One region of the Paenibacillus sp. HWE-109 genome, then DNA from elsewhere that is predicted to be linked to it. Evidence: riboswitches for the same ligand, from Rfam matches in the RefSeq annotation. Region 1 holds a riboswitch; each other region holds the start of a gene.
What was found. Region 1 has a riboswitch for FMN ahead of LOZ80_RS19970 (DMT family transporter). Riboswitches for the same ligand answer to the same signal wherever they lie in the genome.
Positions count from the first base shown of each region.

Region 2: it holds a riboswitch for FMN, as region 1 does, so the genes downstream of both, LOZ80_RS19065 (DMT family transporter) here and LOZ80_RS19970 (DMT family transporter) in region 1, are expected to answer to the same signal.
Region 3: it holds a riboswitch for FMN, as region 1 does, so the genes downstream of both, ribD (bifunctional diaminohydroxyphosphoribosylaminopyrimidine deaminase/5-amino-6-(5-phosphoribosylamino)uracil reductase RibD) here and LOZ80_RS19970 (DMT family transporter) in region 1, are expected to answer to the same signal.

Region 1 is NZ_CP091881.1:4,664,168-4,674,256, forward strand. Features, by position in the region: gene LOZ80_RS19935 (hypothetical protein) at 1-199, shown strand, start outside; gene LOZ80_RS19940 (stalk domain-containing protein) at 728-2,311, shown strand; gene LOZ80_RS19945 (methyl-accepting chemotaxis protein) at 2,565-4,325, opposite strand; gene LOZ80_RS19950 (DinB family protein) at 4,337-4,798, opposite strand; gene LOZ80_RS19955 (response regulator transcription factor) at 4,946-5,608, opposite strand; gene LOZ80_RS19960 (sensor histidine kinase) at 5,605-6,831, opposite strand; gene LOZ80_RS19965 (hypothetical protein) at 6,810-6,995, opposite strand; FMN riboswitch at 7,216-7,372, shown strand; gene LOZ80_RS19970 (DMT family transporter) at 7,505-8,380, shown strand; gene LOZ80_RS19975 (DoxX family protein) at 8,567-8,956, shown strand; gene LOZ80_RS19980 (Rqc2 family fibronectin-binding protein) at 9,168-10,089, shown strand, end outside.
Region 2 is NZ_CP091881.1:4,420,072-4,430,160, reverse strand. Features, by position in the region: gene LOZ80_RS19105 (M15 family metallopeptidase) at 1-217, opposite strand, end outside; gene LOZ80_RS19100 (sensor histidine kinase) at 316-1,401, opposite strand; gene LOZ80_RS19095 (response regulator transcription factor) at 1,394-2,089, opposite strand; gene LOZ80_RS19090 (MFS transporter) at 2,259-3,479, shown strand; gene LOZ80_RS19085 (YjfB family protein) at 3,525-3,701, opposite strand; gene LOZ80_RS19080 (hypothetical protein) at 4,356-4,838, opposite strand; gene LOZ80_RS19075 (prohibitin family protein) at 5,471-6,340, shown strand; gene LOZ80_RS19070 (asparagine synthase) at 6,416-6,574, opposite strand; FMN riboswitch at 6,724-6,871, shown strand; gene LOZ80_RS19065 (DMT family transporter) at 7,013-7,963, shown strand; gene LOZ80_RS19060 (sensor histidine kinase) at 8,107-9,930, shown strand; gene LOZ80_RS19055 (response regulator transcription factor) at 9,923-10,089, shown strand, end outside.
Region 3 is NZ_CP091881.1:4,103,031-4,113,119, forward strand. Features, by position in the region: gene ribE (riboflavin synthase) at 1-643, opposite strand, end outside; gene ribD (bifunctional diaminohydroxyphosphoribosylaminopyrimidine deaminase/5-amino-6-(5-phosphoribosylamino)uracil reductase RibD) at 660-1,769, opposite strand; FMN riboswitch at 2,004-2,186, opposite strand; gene LOZ80_RS17625 (sensor domain-containing diguanylate cyclase) at 2,299-3,879, opposite strand; gene LOZ80_RS17630 (peptidylprolyl isomerase) at 4,084-4,515, opposite strand; gene lysA (diaminopimelate decarboxylase) at 4,566-5,900, opposite strand; gene LOZ80_RS17640 (spore germination protein) at 6,060-7,688, opposite strand; gene LOZ80_RS17645 (stage V sporulation protein AB) at 7,712-8,131, opposite strand; gene LOZ80_RS17650 (stage V sporulation protein AA) at 8,128-8,760, opposite strand; gene LOZ80_RS17655 (DUF378 domain-containing protein) at 8,925-9,134, shown strand; gene sigF (RNA polymerase sporulation sigma factor SigF) at 9,190-9,945, opposite strand; gene spoIIAB (anti-sigma F factor) at 9,957-10,089, opposite strand, start outside.

The sequences.
Region 1 (10,089 bases):
TTTGAAAGAACAGGAACTTGAATCTCTTCGTTCACTATCCACCAAATTATTGGATACGAATCACCAGATGTATAAAACATTGGCTATGGGATTGTATTATCGTTTTTACTTGTTCATTATTGGTCGCTTTATTTACAAAAACAAGCACATGAACTTGGCCATTCTAACAATGATACAAATGACACTAATCGTGATTTGAAACCCGCGTAAAAAGAAAAAATGCCTCCTTTTTTACGGGAAGCACTAAAAAAAGAGAAAAGTGGGAGAACGAACAAACGAAAAAATCCAGTTTGCAATTCCAGAATTAATTAGAAACTAAACTCGCCAGCGGCGAAAATGAGGGTTTGTTGCAGAATTCGTTAGAAAAAATATTTAGAAATAATTCTGTGTATGCATATTTATACAAAGCATTATTTGATCAGTAAGTGGAAGGATTAATGCAAAAATCCATATAAAAATAGATACTATAATGAATAGGGATTGCTTTTTCACAAAATGAACCTCCAATATGAAAATTTAATAGTATAATATAGCAATTCAAATTGTCTCACTTTATTCCTTTTTAGGGAAAGTTGGGAAATGAAAAATAATACACTTATAAGAATGGCCAAAGATAGGAATATGACAAAAATTGTCGAATACATCTTGCTCGAAGTAATTTGATATCGAAGAAGAGAGTTCTGATTCATATCACCAATCCATCTAAAACAAAGGAGCACTCTTAGCAATGAAAAAGTATATTATTCTGATTTGTACAGTACTCATTTTAAGTCTTGTAGGTCCTTATTGTGCATTTGCAGATTCAACTACTTACTTACCTGATGAAGAAGGCTTAGAGTTAGACTGGGCCTTTACAGAGACCCCACCGAAACGTCCTCAACCGAAAATTTTAAACCCATTAAATTATGAAGTAAAATGGAAAATCGATAACACGCTAATACAAGATATTATACTTGATCAACAAGGAGTGGTTTACACTTCCGATTCCAAAGATATGGTACGTGCTGTATATCCAAATGGAAAAGAAAAATGGAGTATTCACTTGGACATGGGTTTTGAAATCTCCGTAATTTACTTAGTTATTGGACAGGATGGCACACTATATGCCCATAGCTCTGACAGTTTTTCTGAAAAAGGGTTATCGACAATCTATGCTCTATCTCCAGAAGGTAAGATAAAATGGAAATTACAATCTAAATCTATTTATAGTGATTTTAATAGCCAGTTCGCAGGTGATGTTCATGGCAATTTAGTTTTTTTCACCGATGAAGGACTAACCTCACTTAATGCGAAAGGTGAAGTCAACTGGATCAACAAAACCATTACATCCTCTGAACCAAGAGATTATTCACGAAACTCACATAAAGTCTCTCTATTCATGGATTCTAAAGGAAACCTTTACTTAGATTCTGCGCTAGGTGTAATGATTTCTCTTGACCGATCTGGCGTAGAAAGATGGCACACTCAACCACTACAATATGTAAATAAGTTTTCTGGTTTTCAACCTCATTTCTCTCATAACGATCACCTTTATTTATTAACTGAGGATGGATTGCATATCTTAAATACTCGTGATGGTAGCACTGTGGATACAATTAATATGGATATTAACGATATTCAATCTTCAGGTGTTCCAATGGATGGTCAGGGTGGATTCTACATTAACGCGCGGGGAAGATTTCTGAAAATCAACCGTGAAGGCGAGCTGATCTGGGAATACAAACGGCGAGAGACAGAGAAAAATGGGATAGGTTCTGTGGAAGAACCCATAACAGACAAAGAAGGGAACGTGTATTTCAACACGGGTGTCGGTAATATTATCGCGCTCAACAACAAAGGGCAAGAAATTTTTGTGTTCCTTCGAAACGCTTTCTGGTCAAAAATCGATAAACTCATTCTTGATAATAATGGAAATATTGTATCAACGTTAGATGATATTGGACTTGTATCTTTTGGAAAGAAGCAAATTCAAGTATATATAGATAACCTTAGCCTGCCTCTAACTGCTGCTCCGATTAATCATGATGGTACCGTACTTGTACCATTCAGATCACTATTCGAAAACGCTGGTCTCAAGGTTTCGTGGGATCCCGACTTGAAAACCATCACTGGTACAAAAGAGGGCTTATCCATCCAATTAACGATTGGGGGAAAAACAGCCTTCGTCAACGGACTAGCACAAGAGTTGAACGAATCACCTTTGATTGAAAACAATAACACATTCGTGCCACTTCGTTTCGTAGGCGAAACGTTGGGGAGAAAAGTGAATTGGGACGGTACCAGCTCATCGATCAACATTGATCGAGAATAAGTAGTAATCTTGCTCTAGCATTTGAGTGTAAAAATGGGATACTAAATGAATTAGAAAGGCGAAAACAATTCTGAAAAGAATATTATAAAAAAAAGCAGATGAGGAGTTATCTCATCTGTTTTTTAGTAACGTGAATATTATTTTTCAAATGTCGATCAATGCTTTCAATCCATTCAGGCAATACATCCCCTAGTCCAACAGCCTACGCTTCCTAAAATCGATAATCGTTAGCCGATCTAGTCTCCCTTCGTCTTCACAGCTTAAACCGTTGAACTAGCCGGAGCATCTCCTCGGAGATCCGGCTCATAGAGTCGGCCGATGCCGAGATTTCCTCCAAGGCGGCGAACTGATGTGTGGTGGCCGCCGAAATTCCCTGCGCCAGATCGTCGGAACACTTTGCCATATGGTCAATCTCCAACAAGGACGCGGTAAATTCCTGCGAGCTCGAGGAGATCTGTTCGGACGCCGAAGAGGTCTGCCGCACATGGTACGCAGCGCTGCGCGTAGCTAACAGGATCCGGTTGAATGCTTCGCCGGAATACTGGATGAGCTCGGCTCCGGCCCTTACTTCGCGATCCCCCTTATCCATAGACGAAACGGCGGCGCCAATATCTCCTCGCGTATCACCGATTAGCTCCGCGACCTGCATGGCGGATCGTTGCGAGCGTTCGGCCAGCTTCTTCACCTCGCCGGCGACGACTGCGAAGCCCTTACCCTGCTCCCCGGCCCTCGCCGCCTCGATAGACGCATTCAGCGAGAGCAGGTTCGTCTGCGCGGACAACTCAGCCATCTCTTCTGCAATTTCCCCGATATGCCGTGATCTCTCTCCGAGCCGGCCGACTATCGATGAGAGGTCCTCCACGGTGGAAGTTATTGCCCACATCTGCTCCGATGACCGGATGATGAGTTCGTTGCCTTGTTCCGCATGGTCTAAAGTGGTCAGAGAGGCCTCATGAGCCAGCGAAGAGGAGGCGGCTATGCGTTGCGCCTCCTCCGCCAATTCCTCCATGGCGAGTGTGCTTTCCCGCAGGCTTTTCTTTTGCACCTCATTGCTCGCAGCGACTTCCTGCACGGAAGCGGAGATGCGGTTCATTGCTCCCGTCGTCTCCAAAAAAGTCAACGATAGGTCCCGCGAGGCCGATGACAAAGCGGCGGCGTGGGTGATCAGCTCCCCGGTCATCGTTCGTAGGCTGTCCCTCATCATGGAGAACGAGCGGAACAAGTCGCCGATCTCGTCCTGGCTCCGAATGATTTCTCCATCGCTGGGCGACAAGTCGCCCTCAGCGATCTTCCTGGCTTGGCGGGTCAGCAACGCGATCGGCTTGGAGAGCCTCATGGCGAATAGAATAATGACAACGACACCAACCGCCAGGCAGCTGATGAGCGTATACAGTGTGCCTTGAACAATATACGTTTGCCCCGCCATGTAATCTTGGATGTACGATCCCGCGACAAGGGTCCACCCCCACTCTGGGTTCTTCAGCGAGTAGGCGATTTTCATGGCCTCTTTGGAATTATCGGGAAGAGGCCACTTGTAGACAGTAAAGCCGCCGGCCGGTTGTCCGCCCTTCTTCAGCATATCTCGAATATGATAGAAGCCATCGCTCGTCTTTTGATCAAAGAGATTCTGCCCCTCCAGCGAAGGGTGCGCCAGCAATTCACCTTTATCGTTGAGGATAAAGAAGTAGCCGTGCTCCCCCAGATCAATATTCGCATTGACCGTCCTCAATCCGTCCGCCTGCCTGGGACCGAGAAGCAACTGCTTCACTTGCTCCTGCGCGGCCTCTTTGCTGAGCGTGCCCCTTGCAGCCGAATCCTCGAACGACGCCATGATCTCGGAACCCATCTTGACCGTATTGCGCAGATTCGACCTCATTTGCATGTCGCTCTCGCTCGACGACACCCATAGACTCATAGCAGCCATCGTCAGCATCGGCACGATCAGGATAGTTAAGGTAATGAACAATAATTTATTTTGAATAGTGAGCCGCCTGCGATTTGATCTCAACTTCACGATATTGCCCTCTACTTCAATGCTTTCAGCATAGCGGAGACATTGCCCACATGATACGATGCATGCAGAGCCGTGGAAACGACCAGCCCCCCGAACGTTTCGGCGCCGAAGAAATTATCTTTCACGGGCTGCGTCAAACTATCCTTCAGCCATTCCCACAGATAGGCGGGCTGCCCCTTCAGTTGGTCAATTAGCGTTTCCCAGGCTGGAGGTTCGTTAAGCCAAACCGAAGGTTTCGTGCCATAACCGAAATAAGCCATATACTCCGACGGAAGCTTCATCGCTTGCATATTGCCGGATAAATAGAAGATATGAAGCTCTGTGGAGACGAGTACGTGGCCTACATGCCAGTGAATCGAATTGTTGAAGCCTTCTGGCACCTTATTACGCCCATCCACCGGGCATCTTTCTGCAAGCTCCAGAAGCTTGGCGTATTGGTCGTTTAGAATATGGAATACAAAGTCATCTCTCATCGTGGTTGTTCCTCCCCTTGTCCATCATCCGTCGGTTTTGCTCCGACTTCCTATGGAATGATTGTAACAAGGACGGCGCCTGAGCAAATGTGCGAAAAGTAATGAATAATCAAGGGCAATCGCTATGCCAAAAGTAATGTCATTTCCTTATAAGAGCCGGCGAACTGCAAAAATAGCCGCCTGCGTTCGGTCGCGTAGTCCCAGCTTCGCCATCACGCTGGACAGGTGGTTTTTAGCGGTGCCTTCCGTAATATGCAGGGCATCCGCGATCTCTTTATTGTTTAAGCCTTCAGCAAGGAAGGCCAGCACATTCTTCTCACGTTCAGTCAAGCTGGCAAGCCCTTCCTCCTCATCCTTCAAGAAAGCGGGAGTCGGCATGGAGCTTCCAGCCGTCCCCTTGTTCAGCCCCTTCAGCAGCATCGACGTAATCTCGGGCTGAAGAACTGTTCCTCCGTTGCAGACAGCGTGAATCGCGCTGACGATCGCCTCGGACGGCATATCCTTCATGAGATATCCGTGCACACCTTGCTCCAAAGCCCTCAGAATTAGCTCCTCGTCATCGAACGTGGTCAGGATCAGGATTTTGGTCTCGGGATAATGCTTGAGGATGAGCGCGGATGCCTCCACACCATCCATTACCGGCATTCGGATATCCATCAACACCGCGTGAGGACGCCACTCCATCACTTTGGCATAGGCGTCTCTCCCGTCCGCCGCCGTGCCGACCACCTCCATGTCCGGCTCCAATTCCAGAATCGTCGCTAACCCTTCCCGCATGAGCCTCTGATCATCCACTACGAGAATCTTCATTGTCTCTCCCCCTCCATGCCTGCAGCCGGATACGGAAGAATCGCTCTCACCGAGAAGGTTCTATCGCCTTCCTCCCCGAACGAAACCTCTCCGTGCCATTCCTTTACTCTTTCTTGCATGTTCAACAAGCCGAAACCCGGTTTCAGCTCTCCTGGTAAAACTCCGTCATTACTTATCACTATCGAAAGCCCGCCCGTGTCGTAAGCCAGTTGAATAGAGGCTTTGTTCGCGCGTCCGTGCTTCTTCGCGTTCGTCAACGATTCCTGGGTGATACGGTACGCCGTGAGCTGGAGTTCACCTGGAAGCGGAACCGGATCGCCTTTCAGGTGAAACCGGGTCTCGACCTCCGCATACCTCGTGAACTCCTCGGACAGCTTGTCCAAGCTTTCGGGCAGGAATGTCGACTGCACAGGCTCGTCCCGTATCGTCCGTACCGCCAACCGTATTTCCTGCAAGGAGGCCCGCAGCAATTCCTCGCATTCCGAATAGATCCGTCCACTACGCTCCGAGTCAACCCGGCTCAGCTTGCGAGCCGCTTGCATCTGAACGATCAGTCCTGTTAATTTATGGCCTACCGAGTCATGCAGCTCCCTTGCGATCGTGACCCTCTCCCGTGCCGCTCCCCATTCTTCCGCTTGGATAGCATATTCCTGCAGCCTCTCGTGGGATTCCCTCAGCTGCGCGTACAAGTGAAGTGCGTCCTGCCTCGCGCGTTGATAGAAATGAAGCAAGAGGCACACGATGCCCGCAAACACGATAAAAGAGCAAGTCATAAAATAGCTAACTTCGTCCAACTGTTTGAATACATACCAATCGATAGCGATCATGATCGCCAAATAGACGGCAAGCAATACTACACAGGTGATGATGATGGATCGGAAGCTCTTCGGGAACATCAGAATGGCCAACGCCGTAATCCCGACCAGCAGTTGATTGGGGACTTGTCCTCCAATAAAGACGTAGCCGTAAGCCGCCGAAACCAGAAAATCCAGAATCAGAACCCGAATCAGCATGTTCCTACGCACCTTCGACTTGGGCAGCCGAAACCGAACGAACAAAAACACAGCTATCGAAAGAACGATAAAGCTCAGCCGCCAGAAGAACGCGGTCGATGTTTCATAGTAAACGACCCCCGTCACGGCGAGACTCGCGATCAGCTTCAGCGCGAAGAACAGCTGCCAGAAAAGAAGGCCATTTCTCGTTAAATATCCTGCCGGATCCATAATTGCGTTCCTCCCTTTCGATCGCCTGGAACTAGCATATAAGCAAAAACGCCTTCGGCGTCCTTATGGACGCTGGAGAAGTCGTCAATGATCACCCTGCCGGCCTTGATTTCTTTGTCTATCAGCGTAGATGTACGCATAGCCATGCAATCTTTATTGTGCATCAGGCACATGGCTCCTCCTGAGGCTTAACAGTAATTAGGAAATATTCACATGGTCAAGGATACACGACTCACTTCATTTGGTAAATGGGTTATGACTATAAATTCTGAAATTCTTAAAGATAAGAAACATTACGACTGCTGCTCTCGAACGCTCATTTTCCTGCTCTCCACGGTCTTGATGGTTTTGAAAACTTTGTGGTACAATGCAACCTAATTGAATACGGACCTTCGGGGCAGGGTGAAATTCCCGACCGGCGGTGAAGAGCCATTCTGATAGGCTCCAAGCCCGCGACTCGTCGAATTCCTCTAAGGAAGGGACGACTGACTTGGTGAAGTTCCAAGGCCGACGGTTACAGTCCGGATGGAAGAAGGTCACAACTAAGCATGGAGATGAATCGTTTTTGAAAACGACTCCGATCCAAGCTTATTTGGATATGCCCCGTTATTTATATAACGGGGCATACTTCTTTAGAAGTGTCCTATTCAAAAACCGAAGGAGGTTGTTGAATATGGAAAGTGCACCGAATTCAATCTATTTTTTGACTGCTCTTTTTCTCGTTCTTTTATCTGGATTTTTGCATGCGTTGTGGAATCTTTTTACGAAGAGGAGTGTAAAAAAAGACGTATTTTTGTGGCTATGTCAATGGGCGGGGGTAATTGTTTATTTACCTTGGGTTATATTATATATTCCCCAATCGGTCGCAGACATAAAAAGTTATTCTTTACTATTTGCTTCTATGATTTTGCACGGAATTTATGTAATACTGCTCGCTAAAACGTATTCATTGGGAGATCTTTCTCAAGTCTATCCAATCATGCGTGGAACAAGTCTATTATTGGTTCCACTGATATCTGTATTTTTTTTAGGACTTCACCTAGGTGTCGTAAGCTGGATAGGTATATCTTTTATTGTTTCGGGGATTTTTTTCATTAGTGGAGCTAAGTTTAACAAAATTTCGCCTCGACCGAAGGTGGCCATACTCCTCGCAAGTTCAGTAGGCATTTGTATTGCGAGCTATATTCTGGTGGATGCAATATCTATTAAATATTGGCCACCTTTCGTACTGAATGAAGCAACAAACTTGGGGAATGGATTAGCTTTATCATTTTCAGTTTTTCGTTCCCGAGCAATAAGGAATGAATGGAAAATCAATTGGAAAACGGTTCTATTAGGGGGCATTTTTGCACAGGGTGGCTATCTGTTATTTTTATATGCTGTAACAATTGCCCCTGTAGGACAGCTAGCACCTATGCGAGAGATTGGGACAGTTTTTGGCACAATGTTTGGAATTGTTATTCTTAAAGAGAAACAAGGTAAGAGTCGAATTATTGCTTCTATTCTCATTGCAACGGGGATCATTATTCTTGGATTTTCAGGACGCTGATTTAAATGAGTGTGTTGCATGTACAATTGGATTCCGGGAAACATGACTTCTTGCATAGAGCATGAAAACATTCACCAAAAGTCATGCTTGTCCTCATTCGAATATCTATCTTTTCGCATATTTGCCTCCTTCCTTTTTTTGATAACATAAAGGTGAAAGAAAAAACGGAAGCAAGGAGCTGTAAAAATGAAAAATATTAAAATTATCAATTGGATTCTTGTGGCCATTGTTGCTCTATATTTCTTTTTAAGTGCTTATATAGATTTGGCCCATACTCCCCAAGCCGTAGAGACGGTGAAGAAGTTAGGTTATTCGGAGTACTTTTTGGATATACTTGGAATCGCAAAAGTTCTGGGAATTATCGCGCTTCTTGCTCCAAAATTCAATAGATTAAAAGAGTGGGCGTATGCCGGATTTACTTTCGATGCGATTTCAGCTATCTGGTCGAACATTGCTAGCGGCTATCCTTCGGAAAGCATTGCAGCTGTAATAGTAATTGTGCTTCTTATGGCCTCCTACATTGTGTTCCGCAAGCTACAGAACGAAATCCATGCAGAATCCGCCAACAAATCTTAGGATTAGTTCTAAAATACTACTTTTTCCACATCCGTTAACTGAATTAGCCGTATTCATATTTCCCCAATAATAATCCGAAGGAACAACATACAGTCGTTCCCTCGGATTATTTTGTTTATACAAAACGATACAGAGGCATTTTGTGTATAGTGAGCTACGAAAATATTTGATATTCTAATTGCAAATATCTCTGATGAAAGAAGGAATATTCATGGCATTTGACGGTTTACTAATGCATCAACTTGCCAACGAAATCAATTCTAATTTACCGATGACAATCAATAAGATCATACAAATTTCTGATACGGAGATTCTCCTGGATGGACAATCAAACGAGCGTAAACTTAGGCTGATTATCAGCATTCATTCACAAAATAACCGTATAAATTTCACAGAAGAAAATTATTCGGAATCGAAACAGGAAAATGAATTTTTGATATTACTGGCAAAACATCTACGCGCTGGCGTCATCCAAAGTATGGAACAAGTCGGTGTTGAACGAATATACTGCTTTCAAATCAGTGTTGGGCCAGTTCGCTTCACACTTTACATTGAACTGCTAGGCAAAGATGCAAACATCATACTTGTCGATGAAGCGAATAACATTATTGGTGCAATGAAACAAACATCGCTCTGCAAAGCCAGTGCGCGGACACTCTCGCCTGAAGCCATTTATCACCTTCCATTTGATGATAGCGGAAAACAGAATCCTTTCCAGCCGTCTTCCATAATTGAATCAGAGTCACTTGTAACACAATTTCATGGTTTTTCGCCTCTGTTAAGCCGTGAATTTCAATACCGAATGCAGCAGGGGCAGTCATTTCACGAAATTATGCATGAACTAAACAGAAGCGATAAGCTTTATTTGTCGGAAACAGAGCAGGGTATCCATTTTCATTGCATTCCGCTTACACACTTGAGGGGAAATTTGAGTTTTTACCCGATTATGGAAGGCGTAGATATTGCCTTGTATAACATGCAAACTCGTCAGCAATCAGATCGTTTATTCCAATTGGTACGCAATGAATTAATTAAACGCTCCCGAAAACTTTCAAAATTGGAGCAAGCAGTTCTTGAAGTCGGGCATTTTGAGCAATATCGTACCTATGCGGATCTACTTTACACATACTATC
Region 2 (10,089 bases), 240 kb from region 1:
GATGTACGGGATACTCCTTATTAATCAACACCAGATCTCCTTGATAGATTTGGTCTTTGCCCACTTTTATCGGTAGATCATCCTTTTGGGGAGTCGCTTCATTCGTCGGAACATTTGCTTCTTCAATAGGGATATTGTTAACTGCATCTGGTCGTTGATGAAAGGTTTCAAAACCAAGCAATAGAACAATAATAAGCCAAAAAACCCACTTCTTCATTTCGTTGTTTCCTCCTTCACCTTGCTTGCATTCAGGATAAGGAAAACAGTTTAAGAAAGAAGTGGGGCAAAAATAAAATTTTTCTTAAATTTCGCGATTCACAGAGGCAGTCGCACTTCGAACAGCGTTCGAATGACATTGCTTTGGACCAAAATCGTCCCGTTATGCTGCTCGACAATATTCTTCGCGATGAATAAGCCCAGACCCGTACTTCCGCCTTGATGGCTTCGCGCTTGGTCCCCGGTATAAAACATATCAAAGAGATGTGGCAGTTCTTCCTCTGGAATGCTGTCGCCATAATTAATGACTTGTACAACCGCATCTCCTGCGTCTAGTCGGCAATGGATATCGACGAATTGGCCGTCTTTCCCATAACGATTGGCATTCGTCAGAAGGTTTTCGAAGACACGCGCCAACAACTCGCCATCCGCCAGGATTTTCAAATGCGGAAGGATATCCATGCGGGCTATCAGCTGATTTTTCTCAAAGACCGGGAATAATTCTTCCTGCAGTTGGATGAGGAGTTCACTTAAATCAATTTGTCTTTTTTCAAGTGTGAGCATGCCATAGTTCATTCGGGTGATTTCAAATAGTTCATCAATCAGCTTCTCCAGCCGCTGGGACTTGGTATAAGCAATGGTCGTATAATGTTTGATTTGTTCCTTCGTCAATTGAGCATCTTGAAGTATAATATCCAAATAGCCTAGAACAGACGTCAGCGGCGTGCGCAAATCATGAGCCAGATTCAAGACCAGCTGGTCTTTGCTGCTTTCCGCAAAATCACCACGCTCAACAGCCTTTTGCAGCTTCTCGCTGGCCATATTGATGTCTTCCGCAATCGCCTTAAACTCGTCATTCGAGGAAATGTGAACCCGACTTTGAAAATCTCCACTGGCCAGACGATGAATGCCTGTTGATATTTCTTGAAAATAGGTTGCATACGGCTTCGTGAGGAAAAAGAAAAACAAAATGGCCAGTGGAATAAACACAATCAGGAAGAAGTTGAAATCCCCGAATTTGTAAATCATATGGCGAAATTTAGCTAGGGGATCTTCGTATCGAACGCCCGTGTAATAAAGTTGAAGCACCTTATAAAGGATGTAGGTGATAGTTCCGGACAGCGCCATGCTGAGACCTAATAGGAGAATCATTTTGGAGCGGAAACTTCGAAGCATGTTAGCCATGGAATGAATATCCCACCCCCCAAACCGTTTTGATTAACTTGTTCTTGTTGGTGTCTTCACCAAGTTTTTTGCGCAGCGTACGGATATGTACCATAACTGTGTTGCCACTTTCATAGTAGGCTTCCCCCCAGACCTGCTGGAAAATATGCTCTGCACTAAAAACTTTCTTAGGATGACTGGCTAGCAGATAAAGAATATCAAACTCTTTGGGTGTTAATTCAACCTGTTTCCCATAGAGAATAACGGTTCGTTGGTCGGGATCCATCGTTAAACCGGCTGATTCCAAGATGGATTTAAGGCTGGAAGCTGGTTGATTCAAACGCGTAGATCGGCGTAATTGCGCATTCACCCTAGCGACCAATTCCATTGGGTTGAACGGTTTGGTCATGTAATCGTCCGCGCCCATGACCAATCCTGTAATTTTATCCAAATCAGAGGATTTGGCACTCAAGAAAATGATCGGCATATGATACTGCTCGCGAATTTGGCGAGTCACCTCATACCCATCCATTTTGGGCATCATAATATCTAAAATTGCCAAATCAATCGCTTGCGATTGAATCGCATGAAGGGCCTCTTTCCCATCATAGACCTGGATAAGCTGGTAGCCCTCTTTCTCTAAATGCAAAGCGATCAGATCGGCAATTTCCTTCTCATCATCCGCGATCAAAATCGTGGTTCGTTTCATCCATTCCAGCTCCTATAATAAAGTAACCTAAACGACTAGTGTAAGCCGTTCATTCTTATATTAACCGATTCATCCACTTGAGCTCTACTTTTAAGGATGAAAGATCTTAGAAACAAGAAACTCAAAAGAAACAAGAAACCAAAAAGAAACAGGAGATTAAGTAAAAGATATGGCTACATTTTTTTTGATCATCATTTATTTGGCATTTATCAGCTTGGGGTTGCCTGATTCCTTGTTAGGAGCAGCTTGGCCCGTTATGCAAGGGGATTTTGAGGCACCGCTGGAGACGGCAGGACTGCTGTTTATGACAATAGCAGCTGGCACCATTGTCTCCAGTTTGTTGAGCGGAACAGTTCTTCAGCGATTTGGAACGGGGAAAGTCACCCTGGTCAGTTGTGTAATGACTGCTGGGGCCTTGCTAGGGTTCTCATTTTCACCATCACTTGTTTGGTTAATGCTATGTGCCATCCCGCTTGGATTAGGCGCAGGTTCCGTAGATGCAGGCCTTAATAATTATGTTGCATCTCATTACAAAGCGCATCACATGAGTTGGCTGCATTGTTTCTGGGGAGTCGGGGCTACGCTTGGCCCCATGATTATGGCCCAGTTTATCTCGGGGCAAAACGCATGGAGACAAGGATACCTGACGGTTGCAGGAATCCAGATTCTATTGGTTATTATCTTGTTTTTCACATTGCCCTTATGGGATCGGGTCGCCCAAATAAGCAGAGCTGCTTCAAAGCAAGCGGATGGCGATATAGAAATAGGCGCTGAGGATGCAGCTTCCCAACCGATTAAACCTTTGCAGATAAAGGGAGTCAAGTTCGCTCTGTTATCCTTTTTGTTTTATAGCGGGGTGGAGGCAACGGTGGGGCTGTGGGGAAGCAGCTTTCTGGTTAACAGCAAGGAATTACCGGCCTCCACAGCGGCGCAATGGATATCCCTCTTCTATGCTGGCATTACAATCGGTAGATTTATTACCGGATTTATTACGTTCAAACTTAGCAATCGTACTCTCATTCGCAGTGGTCAAGTGACTGCATTAGCCGGCGCAGCACTGCTATTTCTTCCATTGCCGACAGAATTCTCGCTTGCAGGCTTGATGATAGTAGGCTTGGGCTTAGCACCGATATTTCCATGTATGCTGCATGAGACACCTGAACGTTTTGGAAAAAAACACGCGCAAACCATCATGGGCTACCAAATGGCTGTCGCCTACACGGGCAGCACGTTCATGCCTCCGCTTCTCGGTTTGCTGGCTTCTTTTGCGACAATCGGGATCTTCCCTTATTTTATCGGCCTATCAGCCGTGGCAATGCTCTTGTTTTCGGAGCGGTTGAATGTGTTTCTGGGGAGAGGGAAGCGCGGGGAACGATTAACTGTTTTTTGAAATAAAAAAGAGCCGCACGAACGAATTCGCACGACTCTTTAAAAATTAAACACTGATATCGAGATTTCCACCTAAATTTGGTTGCACACTACGTGTCATCATTTGAATCATTTGTTGTGCTTGTTCAGTTGATTGATCTTTAGCCATTTTCAGCACGCTTAATCCAACAGCTTGGCCTAAATTGTTCTGAGCTAAAGACATTGAGAGAGCAGGGATGTCCATGAGGTTCCTCCTTCGAATGGATTATCTTACTTGTTATCTATCGGCAAATGCATTTGCAATCGTTAGCTCAAAGCCGGAAATGGGATGTTGAAAAGGAACGTTTAATTCACTAATACTCCTGAGGTGCTCATGTAGTAAGGTGCACTGTTTGCTCCACCTGCTATCCAAATAACGTAACTTGAATTTTCATCAACTTGAAATTCAAGTTGACTGAAGTAGGGACTCTGAACATCTCTCTTAACTATTGGAGCTTCAGTGTAGGAGCCATTTTGAATCTTATATGCAAAAATATACATGTTTGGATTATCGCTATACAAATTTACAATGAATGTTCCATTATCAAAGGCACTGAAACCATACCAATCTCTATCATTTACTGAACTGATATAAGAAGTAAGGCTACTGCTTGTGGAGCCAGGAATTGACCACGCGTTATAAGGGGTATCATTTGGTTCATAGGTGTCGTTTATTGCAAATGCTGATTGTGAGGAAAAAACAAGTGATGATGCGATAATACCGACAGTTAGGATTTTTTTTAAAGGCTCTTCATCATAATGGATTCTCTCCTCCTGAAATGCGTTTTTTTGAAATGAATTATAATATATTCCCAGTTAAAAGACGCCGTTCTTATTAGAACGACGTCTGTAGTAATGATTAATTTATTGCGAGCTGATATTTATAAGGGCTGACCGAAGAACTAAGGGAATAAACGTGTAATTTATATTCGACATTCGGTAGGAAGTTAATTCGATATTGAGTGAGTTGCTCAGTATTTGTAATTATCGTTTTATCAACGACGCCACCGTTAGAATCTAGAATCGAAACACCATACTGAATCCCGCCGAAAGGTGATACTAAGGTGATTAGTGCAGTAGCCCCAGGGAAGTAAGTGTTCGAAGGGAACGTGACTGAATACCAATCAGTATCACTTGGGCTACTTAGTGTACCTAATTTATTATAATTGAATGGATTGATAGTTCCCGCAGGAGCACCAGCAAGATATGCTTCAGGAGTATAATAATTATTGTTCTGTACATCTGCTTGCTCATCGATATTGGTGTTTGCGAAAGCGCTTTGTGCACCAAATGCTAACATAGAGACTGCTGACAATACGATTGCGATTTTCTTGAATTTCATTTCTCTTTCCTCCTAATTTTTACTATATTTACCTGCAAGAGTTATAGTATACCAAATCCCAAAATAATACAATTAAATATTTATTATGTAATTAAATTGTAATAAATGGTAACTAACTTTATCTAATTTTGATAGAATGGTAATGAGGATTGGGATAGGATTATTGCACAGCTCCATAAATAAAGAGGCTAAAGCCCTTATGTACCTGGGTTTTAGCCTCTTTATTTTTAAAAGTTCGTATATTCAAAGCTTTACTTTTTACGTAAATTTGACTTGTAAAAGCTAAAAAAGAGTAACAATCATCAGTCTTTACGAGCGGATGCAACAAGCAAGAACAAGACAAAGATCAGCAACCATATCCCTTGCACCATATGTACCATCGCCTTTTACTGTAGTCAGTCCATCATAACAAGAATGCAAATTAATTTCTGTCTGATTATTAACAAAAAATGTCGAAAATGCTCGTTTTATTGAAGTTTTTTTCTGAAAGTTGTTGTGATTTTCAACTAAATAACTATGAAAGCGCCGCGCAAGAGGTGTTCTCCTTGGCTTTAGTGATGAGATGTGCGAATTTCGCATATTTTGAATGTAGCAGGGATGGTTTCATCCATTTACTAATCAGGGGGGCTTTCATGGAAACAGGGAAGAATGTAGGCAAAGTAATCACATACGGCGTAGTCGGAGCGGCCATAATTCTTATAGCTTTAACTGCGTTTAGCACGGTGGAAAACGGCCATGTTGGATTCAGAAAAACATTGGGAAGTGTTAGCCTAACCGTGCTTGAGCCAGGCCCTCATTGGAAATGGCCGTTTATTTCAAACATTGTAGAAGTTAATACGCAAGTGGCTAAGTCAGAATCTGACGCAGCCGCGTCATCCAAAGACTTGCAACCTGTTCATAGCCATGTAGCTGTTAACTTCACTATCCCAAAAGGACTTGCGTACAAGTTATTGCATGACGTAGGTTTAGACTTCGATGCCAAAGTAATCAGTCCTCACGTGCAGGAGATATTTAAGGAAGTTACGGCAAAGTACAGTGCAGAGGAGTTAATCTCAAAACGTGAACGAGTTGCCTTAGAGACTAACGAGTTACTGAAGAAATCGCTGGAGGCTTATAACATTCAAGTGGGGGATATTTCAATTGTTAACTTCACATTCTCCGATGCTTTCAACCAATCGATAGAGCAGAAACAAATCGCCGCTCAAAATGCAATGAAAGCTCAGAACGATTTGGATAAAGCAAAGATCGATGCGCAACAAAATGTAGTTAAAGCAGAAGCAGACGCTACTGCCGCGAAAGCTAAAGCGGATGCCGATCTATATGTAGCGCAACAAAAGGCAAAGGGGAACCTGGAGTTAGCGAAGTCAATTACTGCGGAGTTGGTAGATTATAAGTTCCTTGAAACGTGGAAAGGTGATGTTCCTGATGCTTGGGGCAACGGTTCGTTAATTAACATGCTGCCGAGTAAAACTCCCGTGCCTACTGAAGCCGCTAAGAAGTAATCTTATAAGCGGGCGGGGGATAGATGACCTATAGAAGAGGGAGGCAGTGAAGCCTCCCCGTTGATCTCGCCAAACTTACCGATGTTCAACCAAATCAATTGCGCCTAGAACAACATGGGCAAGACCAAAGCCGAGGACACCGATCCCAACAAGTTTATACTTGCTGTTCAGCAGTGTAGCACCTGAAGCAGAAACCACAGTTCCAAGAACAGTAGGAATCAATCCTTCACGCATATACAACACTCCTTTTGGTTTTGTTTGGTGAGACATTTTAGTGTGCTTCAAAAACGAATCAATAAACATGAAAATCCTTGCTTTTTTCATTTTATGGTGTTAATATAAATTTCAACGTTACTTATATTTAGTAAGTGAATTTTAAATGATTGAACCTTCAGGGCAGGGTGCAATTCCCTACCGGCGGTGAGGATACGAACACGTATCTCAAGCCCGCGACTCCCAGCTTAATCAGCTGGGACTGACTTGGTGGAATTCCAGGGCCGACGGTTAAAGTCCGGATGGGAGAAGGTGAAGGACAACTTGTTAAACGCAGCCGTTTAACAAGTCTGTTTGTCGATGCCCCCGCAGATTAAATCGCGGGGGCCTTATTTCTTTCTGAAAGGTTCAATTCAAAACATTCCTCAGGAGGTTTTTGAATTGGAAAATGCATGGAAGCTGGAAAGTAAGCGCGTGAATGGGTTGACTTCGCGCACGAGCGCCATCAACGGGATTTGGTACGTTGCACTTGGCGCTGCCTTGTGGGGGGCGGATCCTTTATTTCGCATCCTGTTGTTGAAAAGTTTTACCTCTGCACAAATTGTATTTATTGAACATTTGCTTCTGGCTTGTTATGCGCTGCCGGTATTGATCAAATACCGCAAGACCTTGACCGGCAAATTAACGCTCGGCGTAATTGGTGCGCTGCTCTTCATCTCTTGGGGCGGGTCGGCGATTGCCACCGTATTGTTTACCGCGGCCTTCTCTCACGGCAGTGCCAATGCTGTCCTGCTATTGCAGAAATTGCAGCCTTTGTTTGCGATCATTCTGGCTCGCGTGCTATTGAAAGAGACGCTGCCCGCCAAATTTTTCACCTATATCGGGATTGCGCTATTGGGCACGTATTTGTTGACATTCGGCCTTGCTTCACCGCAAATGGGCTTGAAGGATTTGGGAACAATAAGCTGCTTGTTTTCAATATTGGCAGCTGTTTTATGGGGCGGATCTACCGTTATGGGGAAATTCCTGCTGCAAAAAAACATAGATTTCCCTGTCGTGACTTCGCTCCGTTTCCTGTTAGCCATCCCCTTGCTGACCGTTATTCTTCTGGTGAGCGGTGATGTTTGGAAAGTTACTGGACCCGGCAGTGAACTGGCGATGATCGCGGTAAATTTGCTGTTCCAAGCCTTTTTCCCTGGCTTGCTCAGCATGCTGCTATATTATAAAGGGTTGTCATCGACCAAAGCGTTCTTTGCAACGTTGGCAGAGCTCGCATTTCCAGCCATGGGTGTATGCTTGAATTGGATAGTTTTTGGTCAAAAACTGACGATAGGGCAGCTAGCTGGCTTCATCCTTATCTGGTTAACCCTGTGGTTAATGAGTCGAAGTCAAAGGAATGTTTCCGAATAATTTATTTGCTAAATAATAGTTGCCCTCGTCTGGTCTTCAACGACTGCATGAGAGCAGTTTTTTTGTGCGCATGGAACGAAATTCATCTGCTTGCGATTGTTATGCTATAATGAACCCGATTAACAGCAGGAGATGATAACTGGATGGCACTGCGTAAGATGTATCGGAATTATTTGCAAAATAATTTGTTTATGAGGCTGCTGCTCCTCTTTTCCATGATTACGGTCGTAACGATTATTTCGTTTTCTTATTTTATGTACTATTCGATGTCGCAAGCGGCGATCAATCGCGAATTGGATATACAGAAGAAAGCGCTGACGAATGTTAACAATTATTTGGGTGGAAAATATGATTCAGCCCAGTCAATCCTATTTGGCCTCTACCGGGATAGCTCGCTGGCCTCGGGTGTATCTTTTATGCTGCAGCACCCTTTTCAAGAGTATGTGCAGCATAGTTTGGAGCAGTATAATTTGGGCGGCAACAGCATGTGGAATGATGGGCTGCAATATTTTAAAAATCAGGTGGAAGATAACGAAGATATCCGTAATTTGCTGTTATACAGCGAGGATCAGCAGACTTTATATGCGCTCGGGCAAAATGGGCAAATGAAATTCGTTCCCACCAATCGCGCCCGCTCTTATATCCCGGATGTGATGGCTCTCGAAAGCAAGAGTGTGGAACTGCCGAATATTTGGGTGCGTGAAGCGATCGGTCAATGGGATCAGAACCTATATGCGATTCGAACGCCGATCACGGACAAGCTGACGCTGAAGACGATCGGGCAGCAGGTCGTTTATTTTAGCACGGATGGGATTTGGAAAATTCTGCAGAACGATAAGGATGACCTGAAAGGGATCATTCTTGTCTTGGCTCCGGACGGCGGTGTGCTGTTCGATTCTTCGAATCAGTACGTTGGGCAGCCTTATCCGCACATGGATCAGATCAATGCGATGTATGAGAACCGTGGTTCCAGCCAAGGCGACTATGTGACGAAACTTACGCAAAGCAAAGGGAATTTCAGCACTGTCAGCATCATCCCCCGCAAAGAGCTGGATGCCTCTTCGAAGAAAATCGGAAGTACGATTCTCCTCATCAGCGCGATATGCATCTTCTTCGCCATCCTGATTCCGTTCCTGGTGGTGATGAGTGTCGCCAAGCGGACCAATCAAATCATCCGATTCACGCGAAAGGTGAAACAAGGTGATCTAAGCGTGCGGATACCTGATGTGCGCGAAGATGAGATCGGGCAAATTTCACGGAGTTTTAACGAGATGATTGAGGAATTGAACCTCTATATTGACCGGGTGTATAAGGCTAATATCAAACAAAAGCAGACAGAACTGACGGCGCTGCAAGCTAGGGTCAATCCACATTTCCTGTACAATACGCTGGAAGTGATTCGGATGCGGGCAATCTCGCAAGGCGCACATGATGTCGGGGAAATGATTTACAGCCTATCGGCACTGTTCCGAAGTTTTGTCCAACAGAAGAAAATCTACACGCTCAAAAATGAGTTGGAAGCCTGTCGCCTGTACCTGGAACTTTTCCAAATTCGGTATAAGGATAAATTTACGTATGCCATGGACTGGGACAGGCGGCTCGGGTCTGTGCGTGTGATGAAAATGTCGCTGCAGCCGGTAATTGAGAATTACATTGTGCATGGTTTGCGAAGCGAAAGCTCGGATAATCAGCTTCACATTCGGGTGAAGCAAGTTGAGGCGTTTCTACATGTGCAGGTAGAAGACAATGGCAACGGGATTTCGCCGCAGCGGCTCAAGGAATTGGCGTTATTTCTGCAAGATGAGGAATTGGAAGGGGAGTCTTTCGGGTTGCGAAGCATCAATCAACGGCTTAAACTGCTGTACGGCAGTGAGTACGGCGTCAAATTACACAGCCAACCGGGCCAAGGAACGGTCATCGATATCTGGTTGCCGATGGACGGTGGAGCGGAGGTGGACGATGTTTAGGGTTTTTCTTGCGGACGATGAACCTTTCATTATCGAAGGGTTGTATGACATTATTGATTGGGCGGAAGTTGGATTGGAAATTGTGGGGCATGCCAGCAATGGACAGAAGGCTTTGGACGCTTTGCAGGAAACATCCGTCGATATTTTGGTAACCGACAT
Region 3 (10,089 bases), 560 kb from region 1:
TGGCAGTTAGCTTGCTTGGCTTATGACTATTTCCATCTGCTGCGTCAGAAGGACCGAATTTGAGCAGACGCTCCATATATTTGCCAAGTACGTCACATTCCATGTTGACCGTATCCCCGGCTTTTTTGTCATGCAGGACCGTTTGCGCAAGTGTATGCGGAATGATGGATACCGCAACTTCACGTTCATTCACATCGACCACCGTGAGGCTTATACCGTCAATTGTGATGGAACCGCCAGTAATGATATAGCGAAAAATGTGTTTATTGTCCGGTTCGAACCGATAAACAACCGCATTTTCTTCGGGAATGCGTGAAACAATCGTTGCTGTGGCGTCCACGTGTCCTTGCACGATGTGACCGCCAAATCGTCCGTTGGCAGCCATCGCTCGCTCCAGATTCACGCGCGTGCCGCTCTGCAGCTTGCGTAGATTCGTCTTGCGATACGTTTCTGGCATAACGTCGACTGAGAAGGAGTCACTGTCAAAGGAAATGACCGTCAGACAAACCCCGTTAACCGAAATGCTGTCGCCCAGGTGAACATCTTCCAGCACTTTCTTGGCGCCAATCGTTAAAACCATCGCTTGCCCTTGACTATGAATGCGGCGCATGTGGCCGATTTCTTCAATTATGCCGGTAAACATGACAGCCCTCCATTCGTTAGCTCGGATATATCGGATAGCCGCTGATGCTGATATCCGGACCGAACTGCTCGACCTTCACCCGGTCGAGCGTAATTGCTTGTTCCATCTTCGCGAAGCCCTCGAAGTGGATGTTCATCGGTGCTGCATGGCCTCCGCCGATCAGTTTCGGCGCGAACATCAGCACCAGATTGTCGATCAGGCGCTGCTCAAGCATGGCGCCGTTCAATTGACCTCCACCCTCTAGGAGGATGGAGCCAATCTCCCGCTCGCCGAGCTGGCGCATGGCGAGCAGGAGGTCCACCCGCGGGCCATCCCCGCAGGTGAGGACCGTGACGCCGCGCGCTTCCAGCGCGGCACGCCGCTCCGCGGGCGCCTGTGCGCTCGCGAGCAGGATCGTCGGCTGACGATCCTGCTCTGTGAGCACGCGGGCGCCCAGCGGGACTCGCAGCTGCGAGTCCGCGACGATCCGCACCGGCTGCACAGCCGGTACGTCCCCGCGCGCGCTCAGCAGCGGGTCATCGGCGATGACGGTGTCAACGCCGATCATAATCCCCTGATGCTGATGGCGCAGGGTATGAACATAAGCGCGCGACGCGGGCGATGTGATCCACTTGCTGTCGCCTGTCTTCGAAGCAATGCGACCGTCGAGTGTGCTCGCCGTCTTCATCGTCACATACGGCATCCGTGTGACGATAAACTTATTGAAAGCCTCATTCATTCCTGAGGCTTCCTCAGCGAGCAAACCGACACTGACCTCGATGCCTTGGGCTTGCAGCTTGGCGATCCCTGTGCCGGCAACCAGCGGGTTAGGGTCCGTCGTTGCAACCACAACCCGGCTTACGCCCGCTTCGATGAGACGATCGCTGCAGGGCGGCGTCTTGCCATAATGGCTGCAGGGCTCAAGCGTGACATACGCCGTGCTTCCCCTTGCGTCCTCGCCTGCCATTTGCAAGGCAAGAACTTCGGCGTGTCCGTGGCCGCGCTGCAAGTGCGCTCCCATTCCCACAATACGTCCCTCTTTCACCAGGACGCAGCCGACAACCGGATTGATGCCTGTTTGACCCAGGGCGCTTGCCGCCATTTGCAAAGCAAGTTTCATGTAAGCTTCGTCATTCAGTACTTGCACATTGTTCACCGCCCTTACCCTCAAGCCTAATTATGAATGCAAAAAGACCCCTCCGTATATCGGGAAGGGGCCAGAGATTGTCGAGATAACACGAAGAAGCTTCTGCTAATACGTACTTGCTGCATTTTTGATCAAACCAAACAAGAACGACTGATCTGTATAAATAGACAGACTTGCCGAATTTTTGTTTACGTGAAAAAATGTACAAGTACGCACAGCGAATGTTAGATTCGCGTTTTCCTTCTCCCATCCAGACTATACTGTCGGTTCCGGAGTTGCACCGGATCAGCCGTAGCGAAGCTGTATGTCAGGTACCGCTAGCTTCAAAACGGGTCACGGACTTATCGATAGCTCGAACAGATGTTCATGCCTCGAATCACCGCCGGTGTGGAATTTCACCACGCCCCGAAGGTTTTGCATACATATGAAAGTAACTAACAACTAAGAATTAGCTAAAAATTACTTTGGTAATGAAAAATTTATCACTCACACCTGGAAAAAGCAAGGGCTTTTTTTATCTAACATTCTTCTAACAATCAAGGGCTGCTTCCTTTTCGGCCAGTTCAACGCGATTGCGGCCCAGACTTTTCGCCTGATAGAGCGCTTTATCGGCAAGCCCAAACAGCTTATCCGTCACAGAGGTTGTTTCTGGAAAAGAAGCTACGCCGATCGAGACGGTGATATGCTTGCCGCCAGGTCCCGCTGTCTCTTCCAGCGATTTCCTGAGCATTTCAGCTCTTGTCAGAGCGGATTGCAAAGTTGTACCTGGCAGCAAGACAACGAATTCTTCTCCCCCATATCGAAAGCAAACGCCGCTTTTACCTAATGATTTCTGCAAGCTTTCCGCAAGGAATTGCAGCATATAATCTCCGAATTCATGCCCATAGCTGTCATTCACATGCTTGAAATTATCAATATCCAGCACAAGAATGCTGAACCGTTTTTCCTGTGAAAAAAGATTAGTCATGAACAGTTCCATCGTGCGGCGGTTATATAACCCTGTCAAGGGGTCTGTTTGGGCATCATGGGACAAATCGTCGAATTCAGTTCGCAAATGGCTGACAGCCAAACTAAATGCCTTATGCAGCTTATTAGCTTCATACATCCAGGAGTGAATACGCGGAGGCTCTTCATGTTCAAGGTTATTGGTTGACAGCTTTGCCGCGTAATTAGCCAGTCTCACAAGAGGCTCTGACATTTTCCGAATTAAGGTGTAGATGACAAGCATAAAAGCGAGTAGAATCGGGATAACGACGACCAATACCTGCATAACGAGTTGACGCGTTGCTTTCAATACAATATTTGTAGGGGTTTGCGCAACAATCCCCCAGCGGGATTCCTTCATATAGGTAAAGCTGGCCAGCATATCGACACCCTTCGTATTCGTAAGCCTTTGGACACCGCTTTTCCCTTCCAATAGCTGGGCAACTGCTGGATTTTCTACCACTTTTTCACCTATGCGAGACGGTTCTGGATGATAAATCAGATTGCCTTCCGAACTTACCACGAAGAAATACGATCCGTCTTCCCCCCTCATTTTATCCCCTAATATCGTGTTGAACATATTGGTTTCATGCAAGTGTATCGTGCCACCAAGCGCGCCTATAAATTCGCCATATTCATTAAATAAAGGCTGTATGATCGATACCGATAAGTAATTGGTTGTTGTGAAATACGGCTCCGAGATGATCGGACGCTGTTGTATGAACAGTTTGTCGATGTCAGGTCCGATCTTCTTGCCGATCAAATCCTTATTATAAGGGGACGTCTGTGTAATGATGCCTGCGCGATTCACCAGTGTGACTGAGTTCAAACTGGAATGATTATGGCGAAAAAGCTCTAGCTGCTCAAACATATCCGGCCTGTTCAGATCCTTCTGCAGGTAGGCCCCCGTTACCTTGAGACCTTGTTTCAATCCAAGAAACAAACCATCTACCGTTTCCGCTACTTTGTCCGCATATATTTTATTCAACTCAAACGTCATTCGGATTAACGATTTTTTCTCATTATGATAACTAATCGCAATACTTACGCTTAATGTTGTAATCACAGATATAAATACAAAGGCATTGACCAGATGCCTAAGTTTAAAATCTCCTCGACGTACCATATCTCCCCTCCTACTAACAATTTCACGTTCCTCTATATTTTCTATAAGAAATGTTAGTAAAATTACGTTAAAATTATCGAGGAGAATGTTAATTTTCATCACACTTCTGTCATAATATGGGTAAACTGACTCCGTTACATACAAAAAAAACCTCGATCTCCGGAAACCGGAGGTCGAGGTTCTTCCTAAACAAATAGGCAGCAATTATACTTCTACTACTTCTACTTTTTCCATAAGATCTTTGCCTTTGAAAGCATCGACCAATTCCATTCCTTTGGAGACTTTACCGAAAACAGTATGTCCTCCATCCAGATGTGGTTGTGGTTGGTAGGCAATGTAGAATTGGCTTCCACCTGTATTTCTGCCTGCATGAGCCATCGCCAGGGAACCGCGCTCATGTTTGTTCGGATTGATTTCACAGTTGATTTGGTAACCAGGTCCACCTGTTCCCGTTCCTGTTGGGCAACCACCTTGTGCTACGAATCCTGGAATTACGCGATGAAAAACAAGTCCGTTGTAGAAACCGGAGTTTGCTAATTTTTCAAAGTTGGCAACTGTGTTTGGAGCGTCATTTTCGAAAAGATCGATAACGACTTCGCCGCCGCCTGCTAGTTTAATTTTTGCTTGTTTGGCCATTTGTGGTCCACTCCTTTAGACAATAATATCTTATTCTACTATGAAACCTTTTATTTCACAAATTTACTAACTTGTTTCATTCTCGCTGGAATGATGTCGTTGCTGATGATGTTGTCGAAGGACTCTCGTTTAACTACGATATCACTTTGCCCTTCTTTGACGAAAACGACACCCGGACGACGAATCCGGTTGTAGTTGCTCGCCATTGCATAGTTATAGGCCCCTGTACATGAAACAGCCAAAACATCGCCTGCCTTCACTTTCGGAAGGTTCAGATCCCATATTAGCATATCGCCGCTTTCACAGCATTTGCCTGCAATGGATACAACTTCTTCCGCTTGTTCATTGGCACGGTTGGCTAACATCGCTTCATACTCAGACTCATACAGCGCCGGGCGCGGGTTATCCGTCATACCGCCATCTACCGCCACGTACTTGCGTACTCCTGGAATATCCTTGGTCGTACCGACCGTGTACAATGTAGTCCCTGCATCACCCACAATGCTGCGACCAGGCTCAACCCAAATTTCTGGCAATGGGTACTCATTGCTGCCGAAATTTTGTTTAATCGCATCGGTGATCGCTTCTACGTAAACAGCAACTGGAAGCGGCGTATGACCATCCACATAACGAATGCCAAAACCGCCGCCAAGATTGATAACTTTGAACGTGACGCCTGTTTCTTGACGAACGTGAACAGCGAAAGCAGCCATTTTCTCAGCTGCCATGCGGAAACCTTCGACTTCGAAAATTTGCGAACCAATATGGGAATGAATGCCTAAGAGATCCAAATTGCTCAAGGATGCAGCTTCTTTGATCGCTTCGAACGCTGAGCCATTGCCTAAATCAAAACCAAATTTGGAATCGGTTTGGCCTGTCGAAATATATTCATGCGTATGAGCTTCCACCCCTGGCGTAATTCGCAGCAGAACTTTTACCTTCTGGCGTTTATCGCCGGCGATTGCATTCAGCAATTGAAGTTCAATAAAATTATCTACTACGAAACAACCGATCTTCGCATCAATCGCCATTTCGATTTCATCCATTGTTTTGTTGTTGCCATGGAAGTGAATCCGTTCAGCAGGAAATCCTGCTTGCAGAGCTGTGTACAACTCACCGTCGGAAACTACATCCAACGACATGCCTTCTTCTTCCACGATACGGCACATCGCCATAACACAGAACGCTTTGCTGGCATACGCCACTTGGAATTTCAAACCGGATGCTTGAAAAGCTTCAACGAATTCCCGGCAACGCTGACGTATCAGCGCTTCATCAAACACATATAAAGGTGTCCCATAGTCAGCAACTAATCGGGTTGCATCGACACCGCCGATTTCGAGGTGGCCTTGATCATTTATTTTACTTGTACCGTGCAAATACATAGCTTGAAATCCCTCTCTCCCGGAACCATTTCTTGCCATTATCCGCGTTAGCGGCAATGCGCATTACTACTTAAAGTACCATAGGGAAAGCTCTTTTGACAATACACTCTTCGACATAAAAAGAAAAAGGGCACAACGGCCTTGGCCCCTTTTCTTGGACTACTTCTTAGGCTGACGAGTACCGTCGATCGGCTTCGTAATGCTTAATCGCGTTTTCCCGGCCAAGACTGGACGGCGAACAAGAATGGAGAAAAAGCTCTTGGCATTAAACGGCAGGAATGGCCACATGTAAGGCGCATCATACGATTTGCGGGTTGCGAGCAGGATCAACCACAGTGTAGATCCTACTACAAAACCCGGCACATGGAAGATCGCTACAACGATGAGGAGCGCTAACCTGACGATGCGGTTAGCAAGCCCTAATTCATAACTAGGTGTTGCAAACATTCCTATCGACGCAAGCGCCAAATAGAGAATAACCTCATTGATGAACAAGCCGGTCTTGACTGCGATATCACCAACCAAGATAGCCGCCACCAAGCCCATTGCAGTCGCAAGCGGCGTCGGGGTATGTACGGCAGCCATCCGCATCAAATCGATTCCGATATCGGCAAGTAGAAACTGGACCAATAGCGGTAAAGTCCCTTCTTTCTGCGGGCCGAGGAATTCAAGTCCCGCTGGTTTGAGCGATGGATCCATCACCATCATAAACCAGAGCGGCAGCAAAAAAATCGAAGCCATTATGCCTACAAAACGGACCCATCTTAGATAGGTTCCAATAAATGGCGTTTGCCGGTATTCCTCCGCATGCTGCACATGATGAAAGAACGTTGTCGGCAATATCATGACACTTGGTGAAGTGTCTACAAATACGCAAACATGCCCTTCCAGCAAATGCGCAGCGACAACGTCTGGACGCTCCGAATAACGCACCATTGGATAAGGATTCCATCCTTTGTTCACGATGGCTTCTTCCAACTGTTTCTCTGCAAGCGGCAGCCCATCGATCTCGACAGCTTTAATTTTATCCTTGACGGCTTGAACCAAGTCCGCATTAGCGATGTCATTGATGTAGCCAATACAAACATCCGTCTTCGTCCGCTTCCCGATTTGCATGATTTCAAGCTTGAATCTTTCGTCCCGGATTCTTCGTCTTACCAACGTAACATTGATGAGCAATGTTTCTACGAAGCCATCGCGAGCACCGCGGACCACACGTTCCAAATCAGGTTCTGCAATCGAGCGAACGGGAAAGTTTTTGGCATCTACCGTAATCGCAGCACTCTCGCCTTCTATGAAGAAGGCCGTCCCTCCCATTAAGACCTGCCCTACAATCTCGGACATTTTTTTATAGGACTTAACTTGAATATGCGGGATCAGCTTTTCTATAAAAGCTTCGAGCGTATGATGAGATACGGCTTCTTTGTCCGCATAGGTAAGTCTCGTAATAATATCCGTAAGCACCGTATCTTTGGCAAAACCATTGCAATAAAAGATGCCGACCCGTTTGGAACCGAAAACCATTTCACGTAAAATAAGATCAAAGCTCCGATTCAAGCCAACACGCTCTTCTAACACCCTTTGGATTTCCCGTAAGCTGCGAGGAATGTCTTCTTGAATTTTGTATGCCTTCTCCTGAGGCGTCATGTCAGTGACTGGATTATAGGGAGAAAGATTTCCTTCCTCATCAATGGCCAATTTATCCGACTGGGCCTTATTCGATTGATCTCGCTTATCATTCGACGCTTCGTTTTCCGAGCTGCTTCCTTTTTTTACGATGAACTTCATTTGATGCGCCTCACTTTCACACGTTAATAAAATAACCACTCAAACAACGAGCCGAACACCTTGCCAAATATCATTGCCATCAGGAAAATAATCATATAAGACCCCATACCAACTCGTTTGGCCAGAATAGGCAGCACATTGATAATTTCTGTTAAAGCTGCTGCCAGCATCCCTACGAAACAGCCAGCAAATACGCCCACCAAGGCTGTGCTCAACGGGAAAAGCGGAAGCTTGATTTCACTGAAATCCAACCATGTGAATATGAGGGAACCCCATACAACTGCCGCTTCATAGCTGCGGATGTTGGAGAAAGAGCGCGTGATCTGCGCCAGCCGCGGAATGATATCCAGCACGACCAGGAAAGCTACCATGCCACTTCCAACCGCAATCCCCCCTGCTAACCCGATGAAGGCGGTCAAGAGCACTTCCCCAAGGAACGTCACTTCGTTTCTCCTTCCTCATGGATTTTCACGTATTCCTCCGTAATCACATAATGGTTAATATTTTCTTGGTACATGAACATTTCTACTTCAAGCGGACTTGGTTCTTCATTGAATTTCTTTTTGAAAAGATGATTAAAGAAAATAACCATACCCACCCCAATACCGAGCGAATAAGGAATTTGTAAAATAAGCGGATGCTCAACTTTCTTGCCTGTCATCAGCTCATAAATCCGTTGATGGACGACGAGCATGGAAACATCGGCGTGAAAATTCATGATGGCCAGTCCTGAGCCAATGAACAACAACAACCAGACCAGCCCGATTAAAACAGGGCTTGCCTTTTTATTGTCCGAATAGATTTCAAGGAGCACGTGAGGTTCTCCGAAATGTTCAATTTGCAGCTCAGGGAACAAGTTCTTCACTTTGCGGACAATCAGCATCATATCAATCAAGACCCTGTTGCCATCCTCATGTTGCGGTTTGTGAATAATCAATCCATTCAATGCATCTTCATATTCCGGCTCAACGATAATCTGTGCGATTTGATTCAGCTTGACAACATTCCCTTTGCGCACACTGGCTTTTCGGCGAAGCCTGATATAGAGATATGGAGCTCCATTCTGGACCATAGTCTCACTCCCTTTGGGCATCCAGGTATAGGAGTAGTATGCAAAATCTTTCCTTCCCATAAACACGCTGCTCAATGGTAAATTCTCCAGGAATAAAGATGTCAGACTTTTGGCATAGTAACAATGAATAACGATCACTTATTCCATATAAAGAAGGTGATAACATGGCAAAACTCGCATTAACGCTAGTTATTATTGGTGCGTTGAATTGGCTTTTGGTTGGGCTCTTCGAATGGGATTTAGTATCTGCTTTGCTCGGTGGGGATTCGCATAGAGAATCTTCTGGATTAAGTCGCGTCATCTACACGATTGTTGGCTTATGCGGCATATTCTGCGTAAGATTTTATGGTGATGACAGACGAGCTGTCCGCTAATGAATAGGGTATATACCAAAAAACCGCTCTCCATGGGAGAACGGTTTTTTGCTCGTTACTGGGCAATTTGATCCTTGATCGATTGCAAAATTTTCTTCTCTAGACGGGAGACCTGCACTTGGGAAATGCCTAGCCTGCTGGCCACCTCTGACTGTGTTTGATCACGGAAATAACGGAGATACACAATAAGCCGTTCCCGCTCGGAAAGCGTTCCAATCGCTTCATTCAAAGCTAGCTTTTCAAACCATTTCTCACCGGAGTCATCGGAGATTTGATCCATTAACGTTATGGGATCGCCATCATTCTCGAAGACTGTCTCATGAATCGAGGAAAGCGGTTTGTTCGCTTCTTGCGCGAAAACAACTTCCTCCGGCGTAATCATTAGCTCTTCCGCCACTTCTTTAATCGTTGGAAGGCGTCCAAGACGCTTGGACAGCTCATCCTTCGTCTTGCGAATTTTATTAGCCAGCTCCTTGAGCGAGCGGCTGACTTTGAGCGTTCCGTCATCACGCAGGAAGCGCTGTATTTCGCCGATGATCATCGGCACGGCATACGTTGAGAACTTCACATCATAAGAAAGATCGAATTTATCAACGGACTTAAGCAGCCCGATGCAACCGATCTGGAACAAGTCTTCGGCTTCGTAACCACGGTTCAAAAAGCGTTGAACCACGGACCAGACCAAGCGGATATTGCAGCTGACGAGTGTTTCTCTAGCGAGTCCATCTCCGGATTGGCTGAGGGCGATTAACCGTTTGACTTCCGAATCGTCTAAATAACTATGAGAAGCATGCTTCAGATCGACATCCATAGATCAAACCCCTAATTGTATAAAGCTTTTTTAGATTCAATTCGCTTCAACATGTTTATTTTGGTTCCGATTCCGACGGCCGTCACAACTTCCACTTCGTCCATGAAATTTTCCATAATCGTGAATCCCATCCCAGAACGTTCC